4 regions of the Mesorhizobium sp. P2_C5_2 genome follow, and region 4 is predicted to be linked to each of the others. Evidence: predicted binding sites of a transcription regulator. Region 4 holds the regulator's gene; each other region holds the start of a gene.

Region 1 (4,212 bases), on a different contig from region 4:
GTCTGGAGAGAAAAATGTCCGCTTCCAATTCAATCGTCGTCGCCAGCGCCGCACGCACCGCTGTCGGCTCCTTCAACGGCGCCTTCGCCGCCACCCCGGCGCATGAGCTTGGCGCCGTCGTCATCAAGGAGCTTTTGTCGCGTGCCGGTGTCGAGCCGGGCGAAGTCGACGAGGTCATTCTCGGCCAGGTGCTGACCGCGGCACAGGGTCAGAACCCCGCCCGCCAGGCGTCGATCAATGCCGGCCTGCCCAAGGAGACGACCGCCTGGGGCCTCAACCAGGTTTGCGGCTCGGGCCTGCGCGCCATCGCGCTCGGTATGCAGCAGATCGCCACCGGCGACGCCAAGGTGATCATCGCCGGCGGCCAGGAATCGATGTCGCTGTCGCCGCACGCTGAGCACCTGCGTGCCGGCGTCAAGATGGGCGACTACAAGATGATCGACACCATGATCAAGGACGGCCTGTGGGACGCCTTCAACGGCTACCACATGGGCAACACCGCCGAGAACGTCGCCCGCCAGTTCCAGATCACCCGCGACGACCAGGACCAGTTTGCACTGGCCTCGCAGAACAAGGCCGAGGCCGCGCAGAAGGGCGGCAAGTTCAAGGACGAGATCGTCGCCGTCACCATCAAGGGCAGGAAAGGCGACACCATTGTCGACCAGGATGAATACATCCGCCACGGCGCCACCATCGACGGCATGACCAAGCTGAAGCCGGCCTTCGACAAGGACGGCACGGTGACCGCCGCCAACGCTTCCGGCATCAATGACGGCGCCGCCGGCGCGCTGCTGATGACCGAGGCTGAAGCCACGCGGCGCGGCATCACGCCGCTGGTGCGCATCGCATCGTGGGCCACCGCCGGCGTCGATCCGGCGATCATGGGAACCGGACCTATTCCCGCCTCGAAGCGGGCGCTGGAGAAGGCCGGCTGGTCGGTCAAGGACCTCGACCTCGTCGAGGCCAATGAAGCCTTCGCCGCGCAGGCCTGCGCCGTCAACAAGGGCATGGGCTGGGATACGTCGATCGTCAACGTCAATGGCGGCGCGATCGCCATCGGCCATCCGATCGGCGCTTCGGGCGCGCGCGTCTTCAACACGCTGGTTTTCGAAATGCGCCGCCGCGGCGCCAAGAAAGGCCTCGCCACGCTGTGCATCGGCGGCGGCATGGGCGTCGCTCTGTGCGTGGAAGCGCTGTAAGAACGAAACAAGGCACTGACGAAAAACGAGTGGGGAAAGAGGAATTACCCACTCGTTCATGCGACAACTTTAATGCCAGGGAGGACACATGACCAAAGTAGCGCTCGTCACCGGTGGATCGCGGGGCATCGGCGCCGCCATATCGGTCGGCCTGAAGAATGCGGGTTACACGGTTGCCGCCAACTATGCCGGCAATGACGAAGCGGCTGGGAAATTCAGCGCGGAAACCGGCATCAAGACCTACAAGTGGTCGGTCGCCGACTACGACGCCTGCGCGGCCGGGATCAAACAGGTCGAGGCCGATCTTGGCCCGGTCTCGGTGCTGGTCAACAATGCCGGCATCACCCGCGACGCCATGTTCCACAAGCTGACGCGTGAGCAGTGGAAAGAGGTCATCGACACCAACCTCTCCGGCGTCTTCAACATGACGCATCCGCTGTGGGGCGGCATGCGCGACCGCAAATTCGGCCGCGTCATCACCATCTCCTCGATCAACGGCCAGAAGGGCCAGGCCGGCCAGGTCAACTATTCCGCCGCCAAGGCCGGTGACATCGGCTTCTCCAAGGCATTGGCCCAGGAAGGGGCTCGCGCGGGCATCACCGTCAACGTCATCTGCCCCGGCTACATCGCCACCGAGATGGTCAAGGCGATCGACGAGAAGGTGCTCAATGAGCGCATCATTCCGCAGATCCCGGTCGGCCGGCTCGGCGAACCGGAAGAGATCGCGCGCTGCGTCGTCTTCCTCGCCTCCGAAGACGCCGGCTTCATCACCGGCTCGACCATCACCGCCAATGGCGGCCAATACTTCGCCTGAGGACCAATGTTTCGCCTAAGGAAGAAAACGGGCCGGTTCACGGCCCGTTTTTTATCGCCGACCGGCTATGCTCCCAGAGCCTACGCATGAGACGCTGCCCCGTTCCGGCACGCAAAGATTAACGCCTCTCGCCTGGCCTGTGCAAAACCCGCTTCACAAGCTGTGAATTCTCGGCGGGCAAGCTGTGGATAACACAACATGTTGGGGTGAACAGAACGTGAAAATCTCAACATCGCTCATTCGTCCCCGATTCGTTCCTGCTTTGACCGAAATGTTAATGGCGAAGGCCGGAAAACTCAGCCAAATGGTTAAGATCGGTTAAGAAAAGTCAATAATTTCATAATCTTGGCCGAGGCCTGTTGGAGCGCGATGAGGCTTCGCCGGCTAAGGTTAACGCGAAAGCTCGTCTTGCATGAATCGGGCCAGTTCAACGGATTCAGCATGTGGTGAGACTCCCGGTCGCAAAATCCACATGTAGCCGTGAACAAAAGCGGAATCCGCAGGAGTCACTGATTCGTCGCCGATTCGTTCCAGACTCGTTCCAACTGTTAATCGGGAGCGAATCCGGACCTCGAAGGAGGACGGCGGGACTGACGGCCGGAACATTCCGCTTTCGCTTCGCGCCCGAAATCCCTATGTGTCGCCTGTCATACGCGCCATGCGAGGCGCGCTCCCGACAACACGATGCAGAAAGCCTCATTTCCGGGCCGATGAACATCCAGCCGAAACACACCGAGCCGCTGATCCTGTCGGGCCGCGACGTGACCGCCGTGCTGGGTCCGACCAACACCGGCAAGACCCATCTCGCCATCGAGCGCATGGTGGCGCATGAGAGCGGCATCATCGGCCTGCCGCTCCGCCTGCTGGCCCGCGAAGTCTACGCCCGCGTCTGCGAAAAGGTCGGCGCCCACAGAGTGGCGCTCATCACCGGCGAGGAGAAAATCCAGCCGCCTGGCGCGAAATATTCGGTCTGCACTGTCGAAGCCATGCCGCGCGAGACCGACGCCGCCTTCGTCGCCATTGACGAGGTGCAGCTCGCCGGCGACCTCGAGCGCGGCCACATCTTCACCGACCGCATCCTGCATCTGCGTGGCCGCCAGGAAACACTGCTGCTTGGCGCCGCCACCATGCATGGCATTTTGCAGCGCCTGCTGAAGGGCGTCTCGGTGGTGACGCGGCCACGGCTGTCGCATCTGGCCTATGCCGGCTCGAAGAAGCTGACCCGTTTGCCGCGTCGCACCGCCATCGTCGCCTTCTCCGCCGACGAGGTCTATGCCATCGGCGAGCTGATCCGCCGCCAGCAGGGCGGTGCTGCGGTCGTACTCGGCGCGCTGTCGCCACGCACCCGCAACGCCCAGGTGGCAATGTTCCAGGCGGGCGACGTCGACTATCTCGTTGCCACCGACGCCATCGGCATGGGTCTCAACCTCGATCTCGACCATGTCGCCTTCGCCCAGAACCGCAAATTCGACGGCTACCAGTACCGAAATCTGACGGCGGCCGAGCTCGGCCAGATCGCTGGCCGCGCCGGCCGGCATCTGCGCGACGGCACCTTCGGCGTCACCGGCCAGGTCGATCCGCTGGACGAGGAACTGGTCAAGCGCATCGAAGGGCATGAATTCGATCCGGTGAAGGTGCTGCAGTGGCGCACCGCGCATTTCGATTTCGCCAGCCTCGATGCCCTGAAGCGCTCGATCGAGACCAACGCGCCGGTCGAAGGCCTGACGCGGGCGCTGCCGGCGGTAGATGCGCAGGCGCTCGAACATCTCTCCCGCGACGAGGACATCCGCGCCCTCGCCACCAATGCCAAGCGCGTGGCGCTACTGTGGGAAGCCTGTGCTCTCCCCGACTACAGAAAGATCGCACCGGCCCAGCACTCCGACCTGATCGCCTCGATCTATACGGACCTCGCCAAACACGGCCATGTCGACGAGAATTACATGGCCGAGCAGGTGCGCCGCGCCGACACGACCGAGGGTGACATCGACACGCTGTCGCACCGGATTGCCCAGATCCGCACCTGGACATTCGTGTCCAACCGGCCGGGCTGGCTGGCCGATCAGGCACACTGGCAGGAAAAGACGCGTGAAATCGAAGACAGATTGTCGGATGCGCTGCATGAGCGGTTGACGAAACGGTTTGTAGACCGCAGGACTTCCGTCCTCATGCGGCGCCTTAGAGAAAATACAATGCCTGAAG
Region 2 (4,212 bases), 220 kb from region 4:
CGCATGGCGCATGGCGCGGCGCATAATGCGACGCAGCACATAGCCGCGGCCCTCATTGGACGGCAGCACGCCATCCGCCACCAGGAAGGAGGACGAGCGCAGATGGTCGGCAATGACGCGGAAGGACGCGACCGTCTCCTTGTCTGGTCCCTGCCCGAGCGCGGACGAGGCCGCATCGATCAGGTGGCGGAACAGATCGGTCTCGAAGACGCTCTCCACCCCTTGCAGGATGGAGGCCATGCGCTCCAGGCCCATGCCGGTGTCGATCGACGGCCGCGGCAGGTCGATACGCTCTTCCTTGGTGACCTGCTCATACTGCATGAACACCAGGTTCCAGAATTCGAGGAAGCGATCGCCGTCCTCTTCCGGGCTGCCGGGAGGGCCGCCCCAGATGTGCTCGCCGCGGTCGATGAAGATTTCCGAGCACGGGCCGCACGGTCCGGTGTCGCCCATCGCCCAGAAATTGTCCGAGGTCGGGATGCGGATGATGCGGTCGTCGGAGAAACCGGCGATCTTCTTCCAGAAGCCGGCCGCCTCGTCATCGGTGTGATAGACCGTGACCAGCAGCTTGTCCTTGTTCAGCCCGAACTCCTTGGTGATCAGGTTCCAGGCAAGCTCGATTGCGCGCTCCTTGAAATAGTCGCCGAAGGAGAAATTGCCGAGCATCTCGAAGAAGGTCAGGTGGCGCGCGGTGTAGCCGACATTGTCGAGGTCGTTGTGCTTGCCGCCGGCGCGCACGCTTTTCTGCGCGGTCGTGGCACGCGAATAGGGCCGCTTCTCCAGACCGGTGAAGACATTCTTGAACTGTACCATGCCGGCATTGGTGAACATCAGCGTCGGGTCGTTGCGCGGCACAAGCGGGCTCGAGGCCACGACCTCGTGGCCCTCCTTGCGGAAATAGTCGAGAAATGTCGACCGGATCTCGTTCACGCCACTCATGACTGCTGCCTTTTCGCGAAAACCGCCGGCGCGGCCGGCGGCAAATGGACGTTGCCCATTGGAAGATGGACTTGGCCTTTTAGCGGTCGCACCGCACCCTGTCCAGAAACACGGAATTGGGCCAATCCGTGCGTTCGCCGGACTTCCAAAAACGAAAACCGCCGGCGCGAAGGCCGGCGGTTTGGAACGCGATACAAAGAACTCTGTTACTTAAGCATCAGATGATATGCCTGATTTATGGCCGAACTCTGGCGAGTGCCTTACATGGCGCCGGATTCTTCCTCAAAGCCGTCGTCTTCGCCGCGCTCAGGGCCACCATTTTCGAGGAATTTCTCGGCGATCAGCCCGGCATTCTGCCGCAGCGCCAGTTCAATCTCACGCGCCGTGTCGGGATTGTCGCGCAAGAACAGCTTTGCGTTCTCTCGGCCCTGGCCGAGGCGCTGCGAATTGTAGGAGAACCAGGCGCCTGACTTTTCGACCACGCCGGCCTTGACGCCGAGGTCGACCAGTTCGCCGGTCTTCGACACGCCCTCGCCATACATGATGTCGAACTCGACTACCTTGAAGGGCGGCGCCAGCTTGTTCTTGACCACCTTGACGCGGGTCTGGTTGCCGACGACCTCGTCGCGGTCCTTGACCGAGCCGATGCGGCGGATGTCGAGGCGGACCGAAGCATAGAATTTCAGCGCGTTGCCGCCGGTCGTGGTTTCCGGCGAACCGAACATGACGCCGATCTTCATGCGGATCTGGTTGATGAAGATGACCATGGTGTTGGAGCGCGAGATCGAGGCGGTCAGCTTGCGCAGCGCCTGGCTCATCAAACGCGCCTGCAGACCGGGCAGCGAATCGCCCATCTCGCCTTCGATTTCGGCGCGTGGCGTCAGTGCTGCGACCGAATCGACCACCAGCACGTCGATGGCGCCGGAACGCACCAGGGTATCGCAGATCTCCAGCGCCTGCTCGCCGGTGTCGGGCTGCGAGATCAGTAGGTTTTCGAGGTCAACGCCGAGCTTGCGGGCATAGACCGGATCGAGCGCGTGCTCGGCATCGACGAAGGCGCAGATGCCGCCCTTCTTCTGGGCTTCGGCAACCGTGTGCAGCGCCAGCGTCGTCTTGCCCGAGCTTTCCGGCCCGTAAATCTCGACGATGCGGCCGCGCGGCAGGCCGCCGACGCCAAGCGCGATGTCAAGGCCGAGCGATCCGGTCGGCACGGTTTCGATCTCGACGACCTGCTCATTGGCACCCAGCCGCATGATCGAGCCCTTGCCGAATGCGCGCTCGATTTGCGACAGCGCCGCGTCCAGAGCCTTTGATTTGTCCACCGCTTTGTCCTCTACAAGCCGCAAAGAATTCTGAGCCATGATACATCACCCCTTGGTCGTCAATGAAGGCCGGACAATCCGTAATCCCTGCCCCAGTTTGTACCTTTTTTGTTCTCGTTTGGCAAGGGGGATCAAATAACTGAAAAACAATCAGTATCCGGATTTGTTCTTTTTTTGTCTCAGGGCTCTGTTTCCGGATGCATCCGACATTGGGCCAGCCGGTCCGGCTGTTTCGATCAACCCGAATCGCTGGCTTGCCTGCGAAGCTCCGCCGCACAGCCTAGCGCTTGTGCGGCAGGAATAACAAAGGTCATATCGCCGGCATGGTGAAATCTGCAAAAATCCTCGCCGTGGGCGGCGCCCATATCGACCGGCGCGGCCAGGTGTCCGGCGCTTACGTGCCGGCTGCCTCCAATCCCGGCACGATGCGCGAGGATGTCGGCGGCGGCGTCTTCAACGCGCTGCGCAGCCTCGTGCGACGCGGCGTCTCGGCCTCGCTGCTATCGGTACGCGGCGGCGATGCCTCGGCCGACACGGTGTCGCGCGCCATCGCTGAAGCCGGCATTGCCGATCTGTCGGCTGTGTTCCTCGACCGCACGACGCCGAGTTACACAGCGCTGATCGACAGCGACGGCGAACTGATCACCGGCTTTGCCGACATGGCGCTCTACGATCTGGCGTTCCCCAAGCAGATCCGCCGCTCCAAGGTGCGCGAGGTGGTTGCGGAGGCCGACGCGGTGCTGTGCGACGCCAATCTGCCGTCCTCCGCGCTGGAACGGCTGGTGGGGTTGGCTGCCGGCAAGCCGGTCTACGCCATTGCCATTTCGCCGGCCAAGGTGGTGCGGCTGATACCGGTGCTGAAGGAGCTCGCGCAGATCTTCATGAACCGGCGCGAGGCCATGGTGCTGGCCGGCGTCAGCACCAATGCCACCGAGCGCGAGACCGTCGACGGCTTGCGCTGCAGCGGCCTCAGGAGTGGCGTGGTGACGGCGGGCGATGGCCCAGTGCTGGGTTTCGATGAAGCCGGCGCCTTCTCCATCCTGCCGCCGGCGCCCAGAAAAATTGCCGACGTCACCGGCGCCGGCGACGCGCTGGCGGGTGCTACCATCGCTGCCCTGCTGCGCGGCCTGCCTCTGCGCCGGGCCCTGCGCGAGGGCGTGGCCGCGGCAACGCTTGCCATCGAAAGCGCGGACGCGGTCCCCGCTTTTACGGCCGAGACCTTCGCCGAGGCGCTGGCCCTTGTGCCCGACGCGCAGGAAATGGCATGAGGGCGGCGAATTGCCATTGTCAGAGCACGGCGTCCAAGGGGACGTGCGGCGCACCGGATCGGAGACCATCATGACCCCGCAAAGCGCCCGCCCCTTCATCGACATCCACAAGCCGGTGGCCGAGGCGCTTGCCGCCGGCCGGCCGGTGGTGGCGCTGGAGAGCACCATCATCACCCATGGCATGCCCTACCCCGACAATGGCGCCATGGCGGCCAATGTCGAGAAGATCATTTTGGACAATGGCGCGGTGCCGGCGACGATCGCCGTGGTCGCCGGCCGCATCAAGATCGGCCTGTCAGACGGCGAGCGCGAGTCGCTGGCAATGACCGGCGACGCGATGAAACTGTCGCGCGCCGATCTCGGCTTTGCGGTGGCGCAAGGCCGCACCGGCGGCACCACGGTCGCCGCCACCATGATCGCGGCCGACATGGTCGGGATAAAGGTCTTCGCCACTGGCGGCATCGGCGGCGTGCACAAGGGTGCCGAAAAAAGCTTCGACATTTCGGCCGATCTCGACGAGCTGGCGCGCACGCCGGTCATCGTCGTCTCGGCCGGCGCCAAGGCGATCCTCGACATTGAAAAGACGCTGGAAGTGCTGGAAACGCGCGGCGTGCCGGTCATCGGCCATGGCTGCGAAACCATGCCGGCCTTCTGGTCGCGGCAATCGCGGTTTCGCGCCCCGC
Region 3 (4,212 bases), on a different contig from region 4:
GGTCTGGTGCGATCGGAAAAGATTGGCCGTATCAGGACCTATCAGCTGGCGCCCGAGCCGCTGCAGCTCGCCGAAAACTGGCTGGCCGAACAGCGCACGCTGTGGGAGCGCCGCCTCGATCAGTTCGACGCCTATGTGATGAGCCTCAAGGAGCAGGAAAAGTGAGCTATCCTTTCAAGCCGGATCCCAGACTGGACCTTGTGCTGGAGCGCGTCATCGATGCGCCGCGCGAATTGCTGTGGCGCGCCTGGACGACGCCGGAGCACGTCAAGCAATGGTTCACGCCGAAACCATGGCTGATCACCGATTGCGAGATCGATCTGCGGCCAGGCGGGCTGTTTCGCACCCGCATGCAGTCGCCCGATGGCAAGGAGGTGAACGACCGCCTTTGCTGCTACCTCGACATCGTGGAGAACGAGCGGCTGGTGTGGACGGACGCGCTGCTGCCGGGCTACCGGCCGTCAGGCGAGCCGTTCATCACCGCGGTCATTTCCCTGCATCCGGACGGCAAGGGCACACGCTACACCGCCACCGCGATCCATCGCGATGAGGCCACCCGCAACAATCATGAAGAGATGGGCTTCTTCGACGGCTGGGGCACGGTGGCCGACCAGTTGGCGCAGTATGTGAAGACGATTTGAGCTTTTCATATGGCGGCCAGGACGTTGTCCCGGCCGCCATATGGATCATTCAGGTGAGCCGAAAGCCGGCTGTATTCCGGCCTTAATAATAGAAGCGCTCTTCGGTGATCTTGCCGTTCTTGACCGTGTACACACCAACCTCGTCCATGGTGACACGCTCGCCGGTGGCCTTGGGCGTTATGTCAAACTTGAAGCGCACCGCGAACTGGTCGCCATTGACATAAGGGCCCTCGATCGAGCCGCCATGCACTTCATGGTTCTCTTGCCACCACTGGCCCTTCTGTTTGAGAGCCTCCTTGCCGTGGGCGATGGCCATCGGTCCCTCCATGGCTTCGAGGCTGACGACGTCATCGGCATTGTATTTTGCACCAGCACCCAGGTGATCGCCCTGCTGGAGCATTTCGGTGAAATCCTTGGCAATATCCGCGATGGTCATGTGTGTTCCTCCTGTTCAGACGCATTGCAAGTAGGGAAGCGCTTGCCGGCCCGCCACCGCTGCCCTCACATTAGCTGACAAGCTGTGTCAGGAGATGGATATAGCGCAGCTATGTGACGATGATTTGGGGCGGCGGCTCACATGCCGGCCAAGGCATCGTCCTGACCGGTCAATCGCCATGTCGCTGGACATTGGTATTTACCCTGGTGGCTGCGGATCAGCGCAAAACTCCGTACCGTCCACGACATCGGCTCGACGATTCGTTCCCGCACCTTCGGCACGCCCAGTCTGTCGCGAAGCAACGTGACATGCGGCTCCACCGAGTTCGTGACGAAAGGTTTTAGCGGGCTGTCGTCAATCACGGCAGAGAGCTTTCGCCAGAAGGCTTGCAATGCTGGTGAATGGTCGCTGCTGCGAAGCACCAACGCCCCGCCGCCGAAAGCCGAGAGGCGATCGAAGCAAACATCGAATGGCGCGGCCTGGATAAGCAACCCGACATGGCGAGCAATCTCCACCACACGCTTCTGCTTGCCATCACCAAGGCCGATCAGGCTTATGTGCATTTGATCGGTTGGCGTCAGCCGCCCCCGCAATCCCAGTTCCTGGTCATAATGCTCGGCCTTGCGCCTCAGCATTGCGTTGATCGGGTCTTCGACCAGACATCCGTAGAACAGATGCGGTTCGCGGACCGGGATTAGATTGTCCCATTGGAAAAACGTCTGACCGTTTTGCGCAGTCCCGAATGAAAATTGCCCACTCACAACCAATCTCGCCTGGCAATTGTATCCGATCGACGACTATAGAACAAAAAGAGAACAAATCAAGTGGAAACGAAACGGGCGCTGATGCTTTCCGCACCAGCGCCCGCGATTTCAACAAATTGAGGACGTCCTGCCGAGCAGGGTCCGCAGTCTACGCTCCGTAGCCGATGATGCCCTTGACCTCGAGAAAATCGTGGATCGCCCAGTCGGCATATTCGCGGCCGTTGCCGGACTGCTTGTAGCCACCGAAGGGGGCGAAGGTGTCCCACTCCGGATAGTTGATCGAGACCTGGCCGGCGCGCAGCTGTGCCGCCACCTTGCGGGCGTGGTCGATGTCGCCGGACTGCACGTAGGCGGCAAGGCCATAGACCGTGTCGTTGGCGATCTTCACCGCGTCGTCATCGTCGCTGTAGGAAATGACCGACAGCACCGGGCCGAAGATTTCTTCCTTCTCGATGGTCATGCCGGGCGTGACGTGACCGAAGACGGTCGGGCGGACATAGTAGCCACGGTTAAGGTGCTCCGGCCGGCCGGGGCCGCCGGTGACGAGCGTCGCGCCTTCCTTGATGCCGGCTTCGATCAGGCGCTGGATCTTGTCGTATTGAATGTTCGAGACGACCGGTCCGAGCTTGGTGTCTTCCGAGCGGGGATCGCCGACATTGTGGGCTTCGGCGGCCTTCTTGGCGATGGCCAGCGCCTCGTCGTGGCGGGCGGCCGGCACCAGCATGCGGGTCGGCGCGTCGCAGGACTGGCCGCTGTTGCCGAAACAGGCGTTGACGCCCTTGCGCACCGCTCTCTCGAAATCGGCATCCGGCAGCACGATGTTGGCCGACTTGCCGCCGAGCTCCTGCGCCACGCGCTTGACCGTCTCGGCCGCCGTTTTGGCGACGATGATGCCGGCGCGGGTCGAACCGGTGAACGACACCATGTCGACGTCGGGATGACTAGCCATGATCTGGCCGACATCGGGGCCGTTGCCGTTGATCATGTTGTAGACGCCCTTCGGCACGCCGGCGGCCTGCATCACTTCGGAGAAGACGATGCCGCTGATCGGCGCGATTTCGGAAGGCTTCAGCACCACTGTGCAGCCGGCGGCAATCGCCGGCGCTACCTTGCAGACGATCTGGTTGAGCGGCCAGTTCCATGGCGTGATCAGCGCGCAGACGCCGATCGCTTCTTTGACAACCATGGTGCCACCGCGCTTCTCTTGGAATTCATAGTCTTCCAGCGCCTTGATGGTGGCTTCCATATGCGCCCGGCCGGCCCAGGCCTGCGCCTCGCGCGCCCAGGTGATCGGCGCGCCCATTTCCTGGCTGACCGCCTGGGCGATGTCTTCGTAGCGCTCATTGTAAATTTCGAGGATGCGCTTCAGCAGCGTCAGGCGCTCGGCCTTGCTGGTCTGCGAGAAGGACGGGAAGGCTGCCTTGGCAGCGGCAACCGCTCTGTCGACATCGGCCTTCGAGCCGACGGAAATTTTGGTGTAGGCCTCTTCGGTCGAGGGGTCGATGACATCGAGCGTCGCCGGCACCACGGGCGCCACCCATTTGCCGTCGATGAAGAAATTGAGATGATTGCTCAAGGGGTATGCTCCGATTGTGGGGAAGGATTGGGTTAGATCAGCTTGGCAGCATAGGGCAGTTGGCGCCCCGGCGCAGGCTGATATGCGCCACATCGCCGACGCTGAATTGAAAGCCTTCGGCCTGACGCGGGGCGTCGATCACGATCGGTGCGCCTTTTTCGAGTTCGGCATGTAGGCGCAGCGTGCGGCCGTGGAAGACGATGCTGTTGACGCGCGCAGGCGCGGTGCCGTCGGCGGCCGCGGTGGTGGCCAGCAAGTCTTCGGGGCGGATGCCGATGGTGCGTTCGGCACCTTCGCCGGGCGTGTCGCCGGTTTCGGATGTTGCCTCCAGCGAGAGCGCGCCGGCGGCGAAGCGCAGGCGGTCGCCATCGCGGCCGATGAAGCGCGATTGCAGCAGGTTCATGGTGCCGATGAAGCTCGCCACGAATTTCGTCGCCGGCCGGTCATACAGCGTGGCCGGCGGCGCGATCTGTTCGATGCGGCCCTTGTTCATGACGACGATGCGGTCGGAGATCGACAGCGCTTCGGTCTGGTCGTGGGTGACCATGACGAAGGTGGTGCCGAGCCGCGACTGCAGCCGCTTCAGCTCGACCTGCATCTGTTCGCGCAGATGCGCGTCGAGCGCCGAGAGCGGTTCGTCGAGCAACAGCACGCGCGGCTCGCAGACGATGGCGCGCGCGAGCGCGACGCGCTGGCGCTGGCCGCCCGACAGTTCGGAGACGCGGGCGCCGAGCTTGTCGGCGAGGCCGACCATGTCGAGCGCTTCACGGACGCGCTTGGCTTGTTCGCTGCCTG
Region 4 (4,212 bases):
CAAAGGGCCGCGCATGGCCCCACCAGCCGCTGAGCGGCTGGTGGACATCGCCATGGTGGCGCGCGGCAGCATAGATGAAGGCCGGCGAGCCCGGGCCGCCATTGAGGTATTTGTAGGTGCAGCCGACGGCGAAATCGGCGTTGGCACGGTCGAGTTCGACTGGCAAGGCGCCGGCCGTGTGGCAGAGATCCCAGATGATCAGCGCGCCGGCGTCATGTGCCTTGCGCGTCAGCGCCGCCATGTCGCGCAACTGGCCGGATTTGTAGTTGACGTGGTTGACCAGGATGACCGCAACGCTGTCGTCGATCAGCTCCTCGATTGCGGCGGCGTCGACACCCTCCAGCCGCAGCCGCGTTCCCGGCCGGGTCGAGGCCACGCCTTCGGCCATGTAGAGGTCGGTCGGGAAACTGTCGCCCTCGGCAACGATGACCGACCGATCCGGCCGCATGCCGAGCGCGGCGTGCAGCAGCTTGTAGATGTTGATCGAGGTTGTGTCGCAGACCACCGTCTGCCCGTTGGCCGCGCCGATCAGTCGTCCGAGCTGATCTCCGAGTTCCACCGGCATGTTGAACCAGCCTGCGGTGTTCCAGGCGCGAATGAGATCCTGCGCCCATTCCCGCGTCGCGGCCTGCTGCAGTTCGCTGAAGACGGCTGGTGACGCGGCACCCAGCGAATTGCCGTCGAGATAGATCACGCCCTCCGGCAAGACAAAGCGTTCACGCATGGAACGCAGCGGATCAGCGGCATCCATAGCTTCGATTGCAGCGAGATCGGGTGTCATGCTCATGATCCGGTGCCCTCCATGGACAAACGCACTCGGCGGAGCCTGCCCGCCCAAACATGCCGGCGATCTTGAGCGGTCCTCCGGAAGCTGTCAAACATTATATATAATTTACGCAATGAAAGGCTTTGATATATAATCATCAGCCGAGCAATCTGTCTAATGGGTCACGATGCTGGATGACGAGCAGTCCTCGAAGACGGAAGCGGCCTATCGGCTGCTCAGGCGCGATATTCTTGCGACCCGGCTGGCGCCTGCCGCGCCGTTGAAGCTGAGCACGCTGCGCGGCACCTATGGTATCGGCTGGACGCCGCTGCGCGAGGCGCTGTCGCGGCTGGAGGCCGAACGGCTTGTGACGGCCATCAGCAACCGTGGGTTTGCGGTCGCTCCCGTCTCTCGGGCGGAGCTCGAGGACTTGTCGCGTGCGCGGCTGGTGGTCGAACTGCCCTTGCTGGTGGAATCGATCGAGAAGGGCGACCGTCAGTGGGAAGACGCGGTCGTTACCGCCCATTATCGTCTCTCACGGTGTGGGTCCGTTCTCGACGATCCCTCCGATGATGCCGTCGACGTGTGGTACGAAAAACATGATGCCTTCCACGCGGCGCTGCTCAATGCCGCGACATCCAGCTGGCTGCTGCGCTTCAATGCGACGATCTCCGACCAATTGCATCGCCATCACCGCTTTCTGGGCCTGGCCCCAACGCTGCGCGCGGCTGCCGGCCGCAAGGATGGACACCAGAAGGCCATGGAGGCCCTGCGCGACGCCGTGGCGATCGAACACCACACCGCACTGATGGAAGCAGCCCTTGATCGCGACACTGAGCGCGCAAAAACACTGATGACCGTTCACATCGGCTACACGCTGCAGGTCTATGCCCAGAGTGAACCGGGCGGCGCGGCGGATGCGGCGCAGCCCCACCCGAAAAAGCAGCGGCGATCGGGCAAGGCGTGAACCAGCCCAGATGACGCAGACCCTCGGCACTTCAGTCTCGTTTAACACCGTTGCCGGCAAACGAGCGCAGGCGCTGTCTGCGGCGTGCCGATGTTAAGCTGAACAAAACGTCAACACATTCATTAAACTTTAAATGGTTGCGGAACACAACTGGAACAGATAGTGTTTGTTCTGGGTTTGTTTTTTCCGATTCTGGTTTCAGAACCCCGGGGGGCCGCGATGCTGACGCGTAAACAACATGAGCTTCTGATGTTCATCCATGAACGCCTGAAGGAGAGCGGAATCCCGCCGTCTTTCGACGAGATGAAGGAGGCGCTGGACCTCGCCTCCAAGTCCGGCATTCACCGCCTGATCACGGCGCTCGAGGAGCGCGGTTTCATTCGCCGGCTGCCGAACCGGGCGCGCGCGCTGGAAGTGCTGCGGCTGCCCGACTCGATCGCGCCCGGCCTCAATGCGGCGAGGAAGTTTTCGCCAAGCGTCATCCAGGGCAGTCTCGGCCAAGGTGGCGTGGGGCAAGGCGGTCTCGGCCGGCAGATCAAGCCGGCCTCATCGTCGCGTTCGATGTCCGCCGGCAATGACGATGCGGTTTCCGCGGTGTCGATCCCGGTGATGGGACGCATCGCCGCCGGTGTGCCGATCGACGCCATCCAGCACCAGACGCATTCGATCTCGGTGCCGCCGGACATGATCATGGGCGGCGAACACTACGCGCTTGAGGTCAAGGGCGACTCGATGATCGAGGCCGGCATTTTCGACGGCGATACGGTCATTATCCGCAATGCCGACACCGCCAGCCCCGGCGAGATCATCGTGGCACTGGTCGACGAGGAGGAAGCGACGCTGAAACGCTTCCGCCGCAAGGGCGCCTCGATCGCGCTGGAAGCCGCCAACCCGGCTTATGAGACGCGCATCTTCGGGCCGGATCGGGTCAAGGTGCAGGGCAAACTCGTCGGATTGATCCGGCGTTACTGAACCGGCTCAGGTTTGTACGCCGGCTTCGCCGACCTTTCAGGCTGCTTGTAGGGCGGCAGGCCGCGCGCTTCGCGTGAGAAGCGGCGTTGCTCGTGCCAGGGACGATAAGGCTTGTCGACGGCGAAGCGGATGGTTGGCGCTGTCGCGGCCAATCGCGGATCGAAGAAGACGGCGGCACTGCCGTGGCGGGCAAGCTGCTTCTTCGTCACGACCAGCACCAGCGGGTCGCGGCACGGATTGTAGGCGGTGGCATCGTCGATGACGATCAGGCTCGCGAAAGCGCAGGCCGGCCGGGCCGTCTTGCGATCCTTCGCCAGCGCGATGATGGCACCGGATGGATGCCGAGCAATGCAGAGATCGCTCCTGCAATAGAAGGGCGCGCCTGGCGGCAGATCGAGTGGATCGAGATCGAACCGCGTGTCTGTTGCCTCGAATATCTCAGGCGGGATAATCGTTTCGGCCCTCAGCGCGCGTTTCCAGTTATCTGTGGTGAATTCGTTGAAGCGTTCGCGATTGAGCGCGAGTTCGCCGCCACCGATAGGCACAGCCACCAAATGCGCATCCTCGGAAATGAGCACATCAGGCGTGCGCACCTGCGGCACCGTCAACAGGCCGGCCAGCGCGAAGGGAATGGCCGCCAGCCTCAGCCAGGTGGTGGCCATGGTTGCAATGACGAGGGCGACCGCCACCAGCAGCACCGAGCGGATGGAGATCAACCCGACGGCATCGACCGGCGAGCGCTCGGAAATCCAGGCCGATATAGCGATCATCGCGGTCAGGCCCTTGCCCATCACATAGAGGAACGGCCCATCGGCGCCGAACGGCATAGCCAGCGCGCTGAGCACGGCGAACGGCATGACCACCAGCGAGACGATCGGCATTACTGTGAGATTGGCGAGTAGGCTGAGCGGCGACACGCGCTGAAAATGCCAGATGGCAAACAGCACGGTAGCACTGCCAGCGATAATCGAGGTCATGGCAAGGCCGCCCATGGCCAGCAGGAATTTTCGCGACAGGAAGCCGACAAAGGAGCGTTTCGCCGGCGGCGGCCTCACCTTGTCGGCGCGGTAGTCGGCCCAGCCGGCATAGGCGCCGACGAGCGCGGCGGTTGCGGCAAACGACATCTGGAAACTGGGGCCGACGACCTCATGCGGCGACACCAGGATGACGGCGATGGCCGAGATCGCCAGATTGCGCATGGTGAGCGCAGCACGGTCGAACAGCACCGCGACGAGCATGACCCCCAGCATGATGAAGCTGCGCTCGGCGGCAACCACGACGCCTGAAATGACGAGATAAGCGGCGATGGAGACAAGGGCCGCGGCGGCCGCATATTTCTTGACTGGCCGGCGCGAGGAGAAATCCGGAAACAGCGCAAACGCACCCCGCAGCAACGCCATGATGGTGCCGGCAACCAGCGCCATGTGCAGGCCGGAAATGGAGATGATGTGGTAGATGCCGGTGCGCCGCATCGCCTCGTTGACCTCGTCCGGAATGCCGGCGCGCA

What was found. Region 4 encodes LexA, which represses DNA repair genes until DNA is damaged. Its sites were predicted from a motif close to TGTTCNNNNTGTGTTCNG; they were not measured.
Region 1: a site for LexA is predicted at 2,540-2,557, ahead of AC1D1B_RS27425 (helicase-related protein). Genes of this name have one in related genera too.
Region 2: a site for LexA is predicted at 2,360-2,377, ahead of recA (recombinase RecA). Genes of this name have one in related genera too.
Region 3: a site for LexA is predicted at 1,878-1,895, ahead of AC1D1B_RS10690 (2'-5' RNA ligase family protein). Genes of this name have one in related genera too.

Annotation. Positions count from the first base shown of each region.
Region 1 is NZ_JBFUDV010000008.1:192,434-196,645, forward strand. It holds gene AC1D1B_RS27415 (acetyl-CoA C-acetyltransferase) at 15-1,199, shown strand; gene phbB (acetoacetyl-CoA reductase) at 1,288-2,013, shown strand; gene AC1D1B_RS27425 (helicase-related protein) at 2,724-4,212, shown strand, end outside.
Region 2 is NZ_JBFUDV010000004.1:391,910-396,121, reverse strand. It holds gene alaS (alanine--tRNA ligase) at 1-939, opposite strand, end outside; gene recA (recombinase RecA) at 1,200-2,300, opposite strand; gene AC1D1B_RS17070 (carbohydrate kinase family protein) at 2,585-3,529, shown strand; gene AC1D1B_RS17065 (pseudouridine-5'-phosphate glycosidase) at 3,600-4,212, shown strand, end outside.
Region 3 is NZ_JBFUDV010000002.1:768,640-772,851, forward strand. It holds gene AC1D1B_RS10675 (ArsR/SmtB family transcription factor) at 1-165, shown strand, start outside; gene AC1D1B_RS10680 (SRPBCC family protein) at 162-641, shown strand; gene AC1D1B_RS10685 (SnoaL-like domain-containing protein) at 724-1,077, opposite strand; gene AC1D1B_RS10690 (2'-5' RNA ligase family protein) at 1,215-1,838, opposite strand; gene AC1D1B_RS10695 (aldehyde dehydrogenase family protein) at 1,990-3,417, opposite strand; gene AC1D1B_RS10700 (ABC transporter ATP-binding protein) at 3,455-4,212, opposite strand, start outside.
Region 4 is NZ_JBFUDV010000004.1:616,140-620,351, reverse strand. It holds gene kynU (kynureninase) at 1-787, opposite strand, end outside; gene AC1D1B_RS18235 (GntR family transcriptional regulator) at 954-1,733, shown strand; gene lexA (transcriptional repressor LexA) at 1,953-2,705, shown strand; gene AC1D1B_RS18225 (ComEC/Rec2 family competence protein) at 2,699-4,212, opposite strand, start outside.